DNA from 2 places in the Sphingobacterium daejeonense genome. Region 1 is predicted to be linked to the other one. Evidence: riboswitches for the same ligand, from Rfam matches in the RefSeq annotation. Region 1 holds a riboswitch; the other holds the start of a gene.
What was found. Region 1 has a riboswitch for thiamine pyrophosphate ahead of thiM (hydroxyethylthiazole kinase). Riboswitches for the same ligand answer to the same signal wherever they lie in the genome.
Positions count from the first base shown of each region.

Region 2: another riboswitch for thiamine pyrophosphate. It lies ahead of thiS (sulfur carrier protein ThiS); the one in region 1 lies ahead of thiM (hydroxyethylthiazole kinase).

Region 1 covers NZ_LR590470.1:3,138,333-3,143,449, reverse strand. The annotation lists gene tenA (thiaminase II) at 191-844, opposite strand; gene thiD (bifunctional hydroxymethylpyrimidine kinase/phosphomethylpyrimidine kinase) at 865-1,671, opposite strand; partial or broken gene FGL31_RS15215 (thiamine phosphate synthase) at 1,668-2,300, opposite strand; gene thiM (hydroxyethylthiazole kinase) at 2,284-3,090, opposite strand; TPP riboswitch at 3,152-3,244, opposite strand; gene FGL31_RS15205 (RyR domain-containing protein) at 3,299-3,754, opposite strand; gene FGL31_RS15200 (NAD-binding protein) at 3,738-4,580, opposite strand; gene FGL31_RS15195 (hypothetical protein) at 4,610-4,876, opposite strand; gene FGL31_RS22750 (hypothetical protein) at 4,991-5,117, opposite strand, start outside.
Region 2 covers NZ_LR590470.1:1,816,385-1,821,501, forward strand. The annotation lists gene thiC (phosphomethylpyrimidine synthase ThiC) at 1-1,557, opposite strand, end outside; gene thiS (sulfur carrier protein ThiS) at 1,575-1,781, opposite strand; TPP riboswitch at 1,847-1,945, opposite strand; gene FGL31_RS08695 (hypothetical protein) at 2,023-2,763, opposite strand; gene FGL31_RS08700 (EamA family transporter) at 2,905-3,777, shown strand; gene FGL31_RS08705 (DUF7218 family protein) at 3,832-4,026, shown strand; gene FGL31_RS08710 (DUF6882 domain-containing protein) at 4,096-4,845, opposite strand.

The DNA of each region.
Region 1 (5,117 bases):
AAATTTATCCAAAAAATTAAGCCAATTGAAAAGATATAACTAAAAATTTTTACAATAATTTTTCCTATTAAAAAAAAATAAAGCCCCCAAATATTTATTTGAAAGGCTTAAATTAATTTTAAACCAATATTAGTATTGATCTATGAAAAATTTTAATAACTCAGTTGTTGTAACAATTTCCTTTATGTTCTCACCACTTCGTGTTTTTATAAGCAGCATCCCAGAACATAAACTCTAATTTACTAGCGGTTTTAAAGGCCGCTAGCATTAATTTTCTTTTTTCTTCCGTTGAATTTTCAGCCATATAATCCGTATATGCAATAGCGAGTTTTACACCCTCCGCAAATTCATCCCCGCTATAAGTATCTATCCAATTTTTATAAGGATTGTTAGATGAATTTTGAGTTTCCAAGATGTGGTCGCCTACTTCTTTATAAATCCAAAAACAAGGTAAAATTGCGGCTGTTGCCACTTCAATCGGGTCAAAAGCCACAGTGCTTTTGAGAAAATGAATATAATGATGGCAAATAGGTTCTATTGTTATTTCTTGATGTGCCTGAAGACCAAATTGTTCAAAATAAGCTTCATGCAATGCACTCTCAACAACTAAAGCATTTTTCCCAAAATCGAAAAAATCCAATGCCATTTTATTATCCATTGCTTTGGAACCTAAAGCAGCCAATGCTCTGCCATAATGTTCAAGATATTTAGCATCTTGAAGCATATAAAACTGAAATTTCTCCAATGGAAGTGTGCCATCTTTTAATTCTTGGATAAACGGCATTTCCAATATTTCTTGAAATAAGTGTTGGATGCTCTGCCAAGCATGATCAGTCCAATTCATATTTAATGAGTTTTATGGGGTTAAAAAAAATGATTTAAAGGTCCGTTGCCTTTGCCTAAAACGAGATCTTTACTGCCAAGTATAGCACTATTAACATACGATAATCCTTTTTCTGTTGCTTGAGTTAGGTTAAACCCTCTAGCTAAAAAAGAGGCAATTGCAGATGAAAGCGTACATCCTGAACCATGAGTGTTTTTGGTGTCAACTCGTTTAGATTCAAAATATTGCGCTGGTTTACCCTGTTGAATAAGGATACTCGTTAAAATATCACTGTCTAAATGGCCTCCTTTTAATAAAGCTGACTCACAACCCAGTCCAAGGATCTGCTCCGAAACTTCTTCCATAGCCTTGACGTCAGAAATCTCCTTTCCTACAAGCACGGAAACTTCATCCAAATTTGGAGTAATAATAGATGCAATTGGAAACAATAACTCTTTAATCGCCTGAATCGTTTCGTCCTTTATCAATCGATGACCACTTGTTGAAACCATCACTGGATCGAATACTATACTTCCTCTATAATCTTTAAGGTGGTTTGCAATAATCTCAACCAGTTCACTGCTATGGACCATTCCAATTTTAATGCTGTCAGGATAGATATCGTCAAAGAGGCAATCTAATTGTTCTTTGACTGCTTCTGTAGGTATTTCGAAAATGTTTCTTACTCCTTGAGTGTTTTGGACTGGCAAAGCAGTTAGTACATTCATAGCATAACACCCCAATGATGAAATTGTCTTTGTATCAGCTTGAATTCCTGCACCACCACTGCCATCAAACCCTGCAATACTTAATACTGTAGGTGTTTGATATTTTTTATCTTCTCTCATTTAATTTTTTCCTTTAATTCTTCTGCTGCTTTTCTAGGATCTGTGCTTGCACAGATGGCTGAAACAACAGCGATACTATTTGCCCCTGATTCAAATGCTTTTCCAGCATTTGAAATATTCATCCCTCCAATAGCGATCATTGGCTTAGAAACTGTTTTGGACAATTCTTCCAATCCATCCATGCCCCAAGTTGTCACTGTATTCGTCTTGGTAGGAGTTTTGAAAATTGGGCTTACCCCCAAATGATGCACGGCATGCATCTCCTCATCCTTTTAATTGTTCTGCAAATTCCAGGGACCAACCAATTTTAAGACGATCGCCATAGGTGGAGATAATATCAAGTGGTTGCGTATCTGATAAACCAACATGTATACCCAAGAACCAATTTCAGCAGCTATATCTGCTGCATCGTTGATAATCAAAGGCACAGCATACCTGTCTGTTATATTTTTTAGATCTATTGCTTTCTGCAAGTACTCTTTCCTTGAAATATCCTTTTCCCTAAGTTGGATAATATCAACTCCTCCTTGGATTGCCGCTTCAGCTACTTGTAGCCAAGGCAAATGTTTACAGTCAGACTCAGATATGACTAAATATAGTGGATAGGGAAAATCAGGATGGATTGGCATTTCTCTTGAGCTTAAGATTTTCAGAGATTTGTTCTTTACTGAGATTATACAGCGTATCGTATAAGTTCAATTGCAAGCTTCCGGGCCCTTTTGAAATGGAGGCTGCTAACTCACCGGCAAGGCTAGTTATTGCAACTCCAGCAATCGCTTCCTGAAATGGATTGTTGCCAAGTCCCAAGAATGCTGCAATGATAGCTGTCGATGTACATCCAAGTCCAGTCACTTTGGTCATCATCGCAGATCCATTGGCAATTTCGGCAACTTCACCTCCAGAAATTACATAATCTATTTCCCCAGAAATGCATATGATAGATCCATATTCTTTATTCAAAAACTTACCCGCTTCCAGTGCAGTTGAACTTTCTTCCGTACTATCAACTCCTTTTCCAGTAGACCCAAAATTTTGGAGCGCCATGATTTCAGAAGCATTGCCTCTTATTACTGTTGGCTTGAGGGCCAATAATTTTTTCAAGGTTTCATTTCTAAGAGAAGATATTCCAGCACCAACAGGATCCAATATCCATGGTTTCCCAATTTTATTGGCAAAAGTAGCAGCTAAAATCATGCTTTCTGCCCAAGGTTTACTCAAAGTTCCTATATTGATTACAAGGGAGTTGCAAAAGGTTAATACCTCTTCGATTTCTTCTTCAGCATGTACCATAATAGGCGATGCACCTAAAGCCAATAAAGCATTGGCGGTGTTGTTCATCACTACAAAGTTGGTGATGTTTTGTACGAGTGGTGTTGTGGATCGTACCTGAGTGAGCAAAGTATAAATGTCGTTTTCCATTAATATTATTTTAAATTACATTAATGGCTAAAAAGGGTAGGAAGGGGGCATAAAAAAATGCCAAGCGATCATTGCTTTTCCCTACGCCGGTTTTAACCGTATCAGGTTCAAAGGGACTCTCTCAATTCTTTTCAGAATACCCCTAAAGCCAAATCAAAGGTAGCCTAAACAATCTGCAAAGTCAAATTATAAAGGCTATCTCGAATTCTTATGAGTTTAATAATACTTTAATAAGAAGGATGGTGTCGCGGTCTTTTTGCTTTTCACTCTCACTGAGAATTTCCCATGGAATCAAGGAGGGATGCAATTTGAGGTCATCGTTCCTTTCTTCCCCAAAATCCCAACCGTTGATATAGCGATGTGCCATCCAACGGTTATGTTCGATTATGGCTAATTTTTCAACCTCATCATCTGTGAACATTATGTTTTGAAGTTCATGAACTGGCCAGTTTCTGCCAGTCATTAAAAACTTATAAGGTATATGATCTGCTTGTGCCCGATTGGCGTCTTTAGCATCTTCTGTCAAGGTATGCCAATCAGAAGTATATTTCGAAGATTCGGAACTTGCCCCAGAAAGTAATTTTCTGTAATCATCATGAATAGACTGGGCTAAACGATCTTGTTTTTCGCCAGTAATAAATTCTAAGTCACAAATATCTTCCATCTGACCAAAAAAACTTGATTCTGTCAATTTCATCAGAAGAACGGATTAACTTCCGAAGGCCCTTACCTTCTGCATTCAAAACATAAATAGGAAAGGAGACTTGTTGAGTTTTGTTCAATATCTCTAAAGCGGCATTCAGGTTTTGTTGATCTTGATCGAAACTGGTTATAAACAAAACATCCGCATCATTGTCCACCAATTTCTCCTGTTCTATCACATCATTGTATGATCCATCAAAATTTTTAAAGACAATTGGGAATATTTTCTGAGCTTTAGGAAATTGCTCTTGAAAATATTTTCTGTCTTTATCGGCTTTTTCAGAATAGATAGAAACTTGAAGGTCATTTGCAGTTGAAATATGGAATATTCTCATCACTTGAATCAGCATCGCTTTCGCAAAATCTCCATATCCCAAGAATACTATTTTTTTAATATCAGACAATTGGTTTCCACTTGATTGCAAATCAATTGGGATTTGAGCAAAGAACTGTCGTGCTAACATCTTTTGGATGTTGAAGAAATGTAGGTCGATATTGTTTTTCTGAAAATGAATGCCTGTATTCTTAACAAGGTCAATTAAACGAGGATTACTGATATGCAAATAAGCTTTTAGGTGATTTGTGCATTTAGATTCATCATAGATATCCTGTACAGACTCTATGATTTCGATAACAGTTTGTTCATTTTCCAAAAACGCAATTAGAGTTGATGCTCTCTTGATTCCAGCTTCGATGAGGGTATTTTCCTCCTCAGCATTTCCAATGATTACAATATGTCCTAGTTTTTTGACTGAATTTATATCGGCATGTTCAGTTTCTTTTTCAATTGCTACAGCTTTCTTATGGTGCTCCTCCTTCAGGTTTTTGAACAGCTGTCTACCTTTTTTGAAATCCCAACAGAGATGACATGATCTTTTTTAAATGATGCTTTTAACAAATTCAGTTGTTCAGAAAATACCTTTTGGATAATTTTGAAAGCACCAAAAATCAGGATACCAATAGTACATATCTTAGCAACAATTAGTTCCCAAGGAACATTATTGTCTTCCAAACCTGATGCGGTTGGGTCACTCCCAAAAACAATCTTTATGATTCTGTAAATCCTATCGGGTAAGTACCTCAAAGTGTTACTTTCCGGAAAAAACTTGGATAACCCAACCCACGAAATAATAATCAAAAAAAACTATGAATAATATCCCTAAAAGGCCTTTCTGTCGTCTTGTTAATTTCATCTTCATTATTTACTAAGATTCTGTTTAGCTTGCTTGAGAAGGTTTTCAACTTCAGTTTTTAATTCTTTGTTTTTGATTTTTAATAGCTGTTTGTCTGTAACTTCAACTAACCTTTGTCCTATTAATTTTGTA
Region 2 (5,117 bases), 1.3 Mb from region 1:
GTCTCTATATTGTGCTCCTGGATGGCCTTTTGCTAAATCAGCTGCATGTGCAGCAAGTTTATAGGTGATAACTCCATCCTTTACATCTTTTTTGTTTGGCAGGCCTAAGTGTTCCTTTGGAGTGACATAACACAACATGGCACAGCCATACCATCCAATCATTGCAGCTCCAATTGCAGAGGTGATATGGTCATATCCTGGAGCTATATCTGTCGTCAATGGTCCTAAAGTGTAAAATGGTGCTTCATCGCATTCTTTTAACTGTTTTTCCATGTTTTCCTTTATCATATGCATTGGGACATGACCGGGACCTTCAATCATTACTTGAACATCGTGTTTCCAAGCTATTTTCGTTAGTTCTCCCAACGTTTCCAATTCGGCAAATTGTGCAGCATCATTGGCATCAGCAATAGATCCTGGTCTCAGGCCATCTCCTAAAGAAAAAGCAACATCATATTGCTTCATAATCTTACATATCTCTTCAAAGTGGGTATATAAAAAATTCTCTTTGTGGTGAAATAGGCACCATTTTGCCATAATGGAACCTCCTCTAGAAACAATTCCAGTTACCCTTTTGGCGGTAAGATGAATATATCGCAATAATACACCAGCATGAATGGTAAAATAGGAAACTCCCTGTTCAGCTTGTTCGATCAATGTATCTTTAAAAATTTCCCATGTAAGGTCCTCAGGTACTCCTTTTACTTTTTCCAATGCTTGATAGATTGGTACTGTTCCAATTGGAACTGGAGAGTTTCGAATTATCCATTCTCTAGTTTCATGAATGTTCTTTCCTGTTGAAAGGTCCATTATGGTATCAGCGCCCCATCGACAGGCCCATACAGCCTTTTCAACTTCTTCTTCGATGCTCGAACTGACTGCACTATTACCTATATTGGCATTGATTTTCACTAAGAAATTCCTGCCGATGATCATTGGTTCACTTTCGGGGTGATTAATATTGTTTGGAATGATAGCTCTACCTGCAGCAATCTCATCTCTTACAAATTCAGCTGTAATGTAAGTTGGTGTTTTTGCTCCGAAATTTTGACCAGGATGTTGTTCTGCCATTCCTTTTGTAGCAGCTTCCAGTTGTTCTATCTTTTGATTCTCTCTTATAGCAACATATTCCATTTCTGGTGTAATGATTCCTTTTCTAGCATAATGTAGCTGAGTTACATTTGCCCCCTCGATTGCCCTTTTCGGTTTGTGGTTATATGAAAATCTCAGCTCATCCAATGTGGAGTCGTTCAATCTTAGGATGCCATATTCAGAACTTATATTGTCCAGGACTTCTACATCATTACGATTTAATATCCACTCTTCTCGGAGTCTATTTATTCCTTTTCGGATATCAATTGTGACGTTTTCATCTGTATAAGGACCGGAGGTGTCATAAATAGTTATTGGAGGATTAATTTCCACGGAGCCATTGGAAAGTTTTGTTGGAGTTAGCGATATTTCTCTCATCGCAACCTGTATGGGATGGATCTTTCCAGGGATAAATACTTTTTTCGAATTTGAAAATGGGTTCGTTGTTATTTCTTGTTCTTTCATGATTTTTTGTTTTAGGATTATCCACCTTGGGTTGCGGTAATGATTAGAATTGAATCGTTGTCTGCCAATGGAGTAACAGACCAGGAGTTTCTTGGAATAACTTGATTGTTAAGAGCTATAGCTACGCCATTTGTCTTGCCTTTGAGTTCCAAATGCATTAATTCTTCCAAATTGTTAATTGGAAAAGCAAAGTTTGTTAATTGATGATTGATGATTAATACCATTCCCTTAAAGTTTATAAGCAATAAATATGCTTTAGGAATGGCTACATTGGATACAGGCGACCCATGAAAGACATTTTACTTTTCCCTCCGCTAGTATGATCTAGATCAGGTTGTAAGGGTAAAATCTCAGCCTGCAACAAGTGCAGACACCCCTAAAGCTTGGGCAAGTTAACTAAATGAATTAACTAAAAGAAATAATTTGTTATTTAAACTACACGTAAAAGCCTGTATATAGTGCTGTTTACTTTAGGTTTATATGGTTTTGCGAATTCTTTTCTTTAAATTCTTTGTAGGAATTTTTTACATATACATGTAAGTCATAAGTCGTCCAATATTGAGCAGTTTCAAGGTCTGGTCTATATTCTACCATAAATTTTTCGAGTTCATCATTCTCCATTGGAATAATTTCATAAATGGAAACCTTATTGAATATTTGGTCGACCTCCATATTTTCGATTTCTTGATTCATGAACTTTTCAAATCTTCGAGCATTTTTCCCTGCAGCACTGAATTTTTCATAAAAGAAAGTTATGGGTGAGCCTCCAATAGGAGAAAGGAGGTACCATGGTGGTTTGCCTGAATAATGTAATCCGCCCTTAACATTGTAATCATGTTTCATGGCATGCAATTCCTTAAATCTTGCAGCTTTTGTATTTCCCATTACGACTATTTCCTCGAGTACAATAGGTTTCTTCTGCAGGTATACTAACTCTGGCAAATCGTAAGCTTCTATAGTGAGTGTGTTCCAATGAGGATGGACAAACATGATACTGTCATATGGATTCGCGTCAATGTGAAATGATCCGTCAGCACCAGAATATAAGGTTTGTTTTGTTCTATTATTTATTACTTTGATGTTTTTTAATAAAAGAGTACTATCACTAGAGAAGATAGTTCCCGGATAGCTGTACTGAATCTGAGCATATAGACCTGATGTGAATAGGAAATTAAATATGATGAAAATAATTAGTTTGAATTTCATGATATGATTTTTGGTTCCTAAAACTTAGTCTAATTTAAGATTTATCGTTCAAAGATAATTGTGTGATAACTTAATTTAACAAATCCTGCGGAGAAATTATATAGTTGCCTTATATTTACGGCAATAACCTAGGTGAAATACATGATCCGAAACACAAAATTTGCCGTTACTGCTGCCATTTTATCTATGATCTGTGTACAGGGCGGGGCTTCCTTTGCGAAGCAATTATTTCCGGCTATAGGTCCAATTGCCACCACAGCATTGCGGATTGGACTTTCGGCAATAATTTTATATCTCATTACTAGGCCGAAACTCCATACTTTTACGAAGCAACAATGGTTGTATTGTTCTGCTTATGGGCTTGGGATTGCTGTTATGAATTTGATTTTTTATATGGCTATCCAAAGAATTCCCTTGGGCTTGGGTGTTACTATTGAGTTTGTAGGGCCATTGTTTTTGGCATTTGCTCTTTCTAGGAAATTGCTGGATGTTGTTTGGGCTGCTTTAGCTTGCGCGGGGATTCTGTTGATTGTTCCATGGCAAAGTAATGGTGTTGATCCTTTAGGTTTGTTATTTGCTTTGCTGGCAGGTACATTTTGGGCTGTATATATTATGATGGGGAGCAAAGTTTCAAGGATTATGGAAGGAAGACAAGCTGTTTCCGCAGGAATGATCATAGCAACCCTTTTTATTTTGCCTTTTGCATTATGGGACGGAGCAATTTTGCATTTAAACCTGAGTCTATTTGGAAAAGGTCTTTTGGTTGCCATTTTATCGTCAGCTTTGCCCTTTTCCTTAGATATGATGGCATTAGGTAAATTGCCTACCAAAACATTCAGTATTCTGACTAGTTTGCAACCAGCTTTTGCAGCACTTTCGGGGCTTGTATTTTTACATGAGGTTTTGACCGTTACACAATGGTTATCTGTAGCCTGTGTAGTTTTGGCGAGTATAGGTACAACTGTTTTCTCCAAGCGAGATGGCCAAACTCCAAAAAATCAAGAAGTTCAATAAGATTCAACTATTATTAATTCTGGTTGTTCTATAGGTATATTAAAATTTAAAGTTATGCCTAGAGATAAAGCTCCACAAATCAAAAAGCCTGATACCTATGATGCATTGGTAGATAAAGGTATGAGCAAAGAAAAAGCTGCACGAATTTCCAATGCCCAAGCTGCTGGTACCATCGATCACAGATCTAAAAAATTAGACGAAAGGACCAAAGTAGACCTCTTGGCAGAGGCCAAAAGAAATTGGAATTAAAAATAGGCATAATATGACGAAAGATGAATTAATAAAAGCAATCAGAGGTCATTAAGGTCTTTGAAAATATTATCCTTCCAGGTTAGTGATTCTATGCGATTGATCAAGTATTGCTACACATCTATCGGAACCTTTAGTTCCTATTATTTGATTTTCTTTTTCTTCTATTTGATATCCTTTTGCTTTTAGATAGGCTATGAAAGCATTTTTGTGGTCTAGATTGAAGTTTGAAATGACTTGCGGGAATGTTGTAAATATCCTATAGTGTCCGATTTTCCTGTTTTTTCTAATTACCGCAGACGTTACTGTCATGAGCATTATTCCACTTCCATAGTCAGCGAAATAATATCCATCAGCATTAAACATTCCGACAGCTATTAATCCTAATCTATGTAAGTCATCTTGTTTAATAGAATATTCTGGTGTTCTCAGTTGGTCAATTTTATGTTGGACGCCGTATGCCTTTAATTTCTTTGCGTCTACCATTAAATTTTCAGGTAGGTTAGACTGGCTATTTGCCCACGCCCATAACCAGGTGTTCACAGAATAGGAAAAACTTCCTATAATTTGAATTGGAAACTCCATGTCTTCTCCAAAAGTAATGGTGCCGCGAGTTAAATCCGCATCCCAGCTTCTCCCTTCAATTAGTTCCGAAAAATCTATCTGTTTTTCAAATCCCATGGCAACATATCTTTCTAATAATTCTAATTCTGTTTTTATAGGCTCGAATGTAGGAGTATTTTCTGTGGTTTGTTTTTCTGGTTTTTCGGTTTCTTTTTTCGATGAAGATTTTCCAAATAATCTATTTAAAAATCCCATAATGTATGTATTTGCTGTTGTTTGTTGAGTTTTGCTGTTGAAGTTAATAAAGGCAAGTGAATTTATGGTATAACATATGCGTAATCACAAAGGAAATTCTTTTTTCGTAGTGTTATATCTACTGTTTATAAGCGAAAAACATTCTCGATTAAAATCGATGAATATTAATTACGCATAAATTATCTGGTATTTTTATTGTGAAACGGGATGTTAGTGTCATTCTCGTTAAACTGTCAAATTAAATTTTTCAAAAATCATCCTTTGTAACTTTA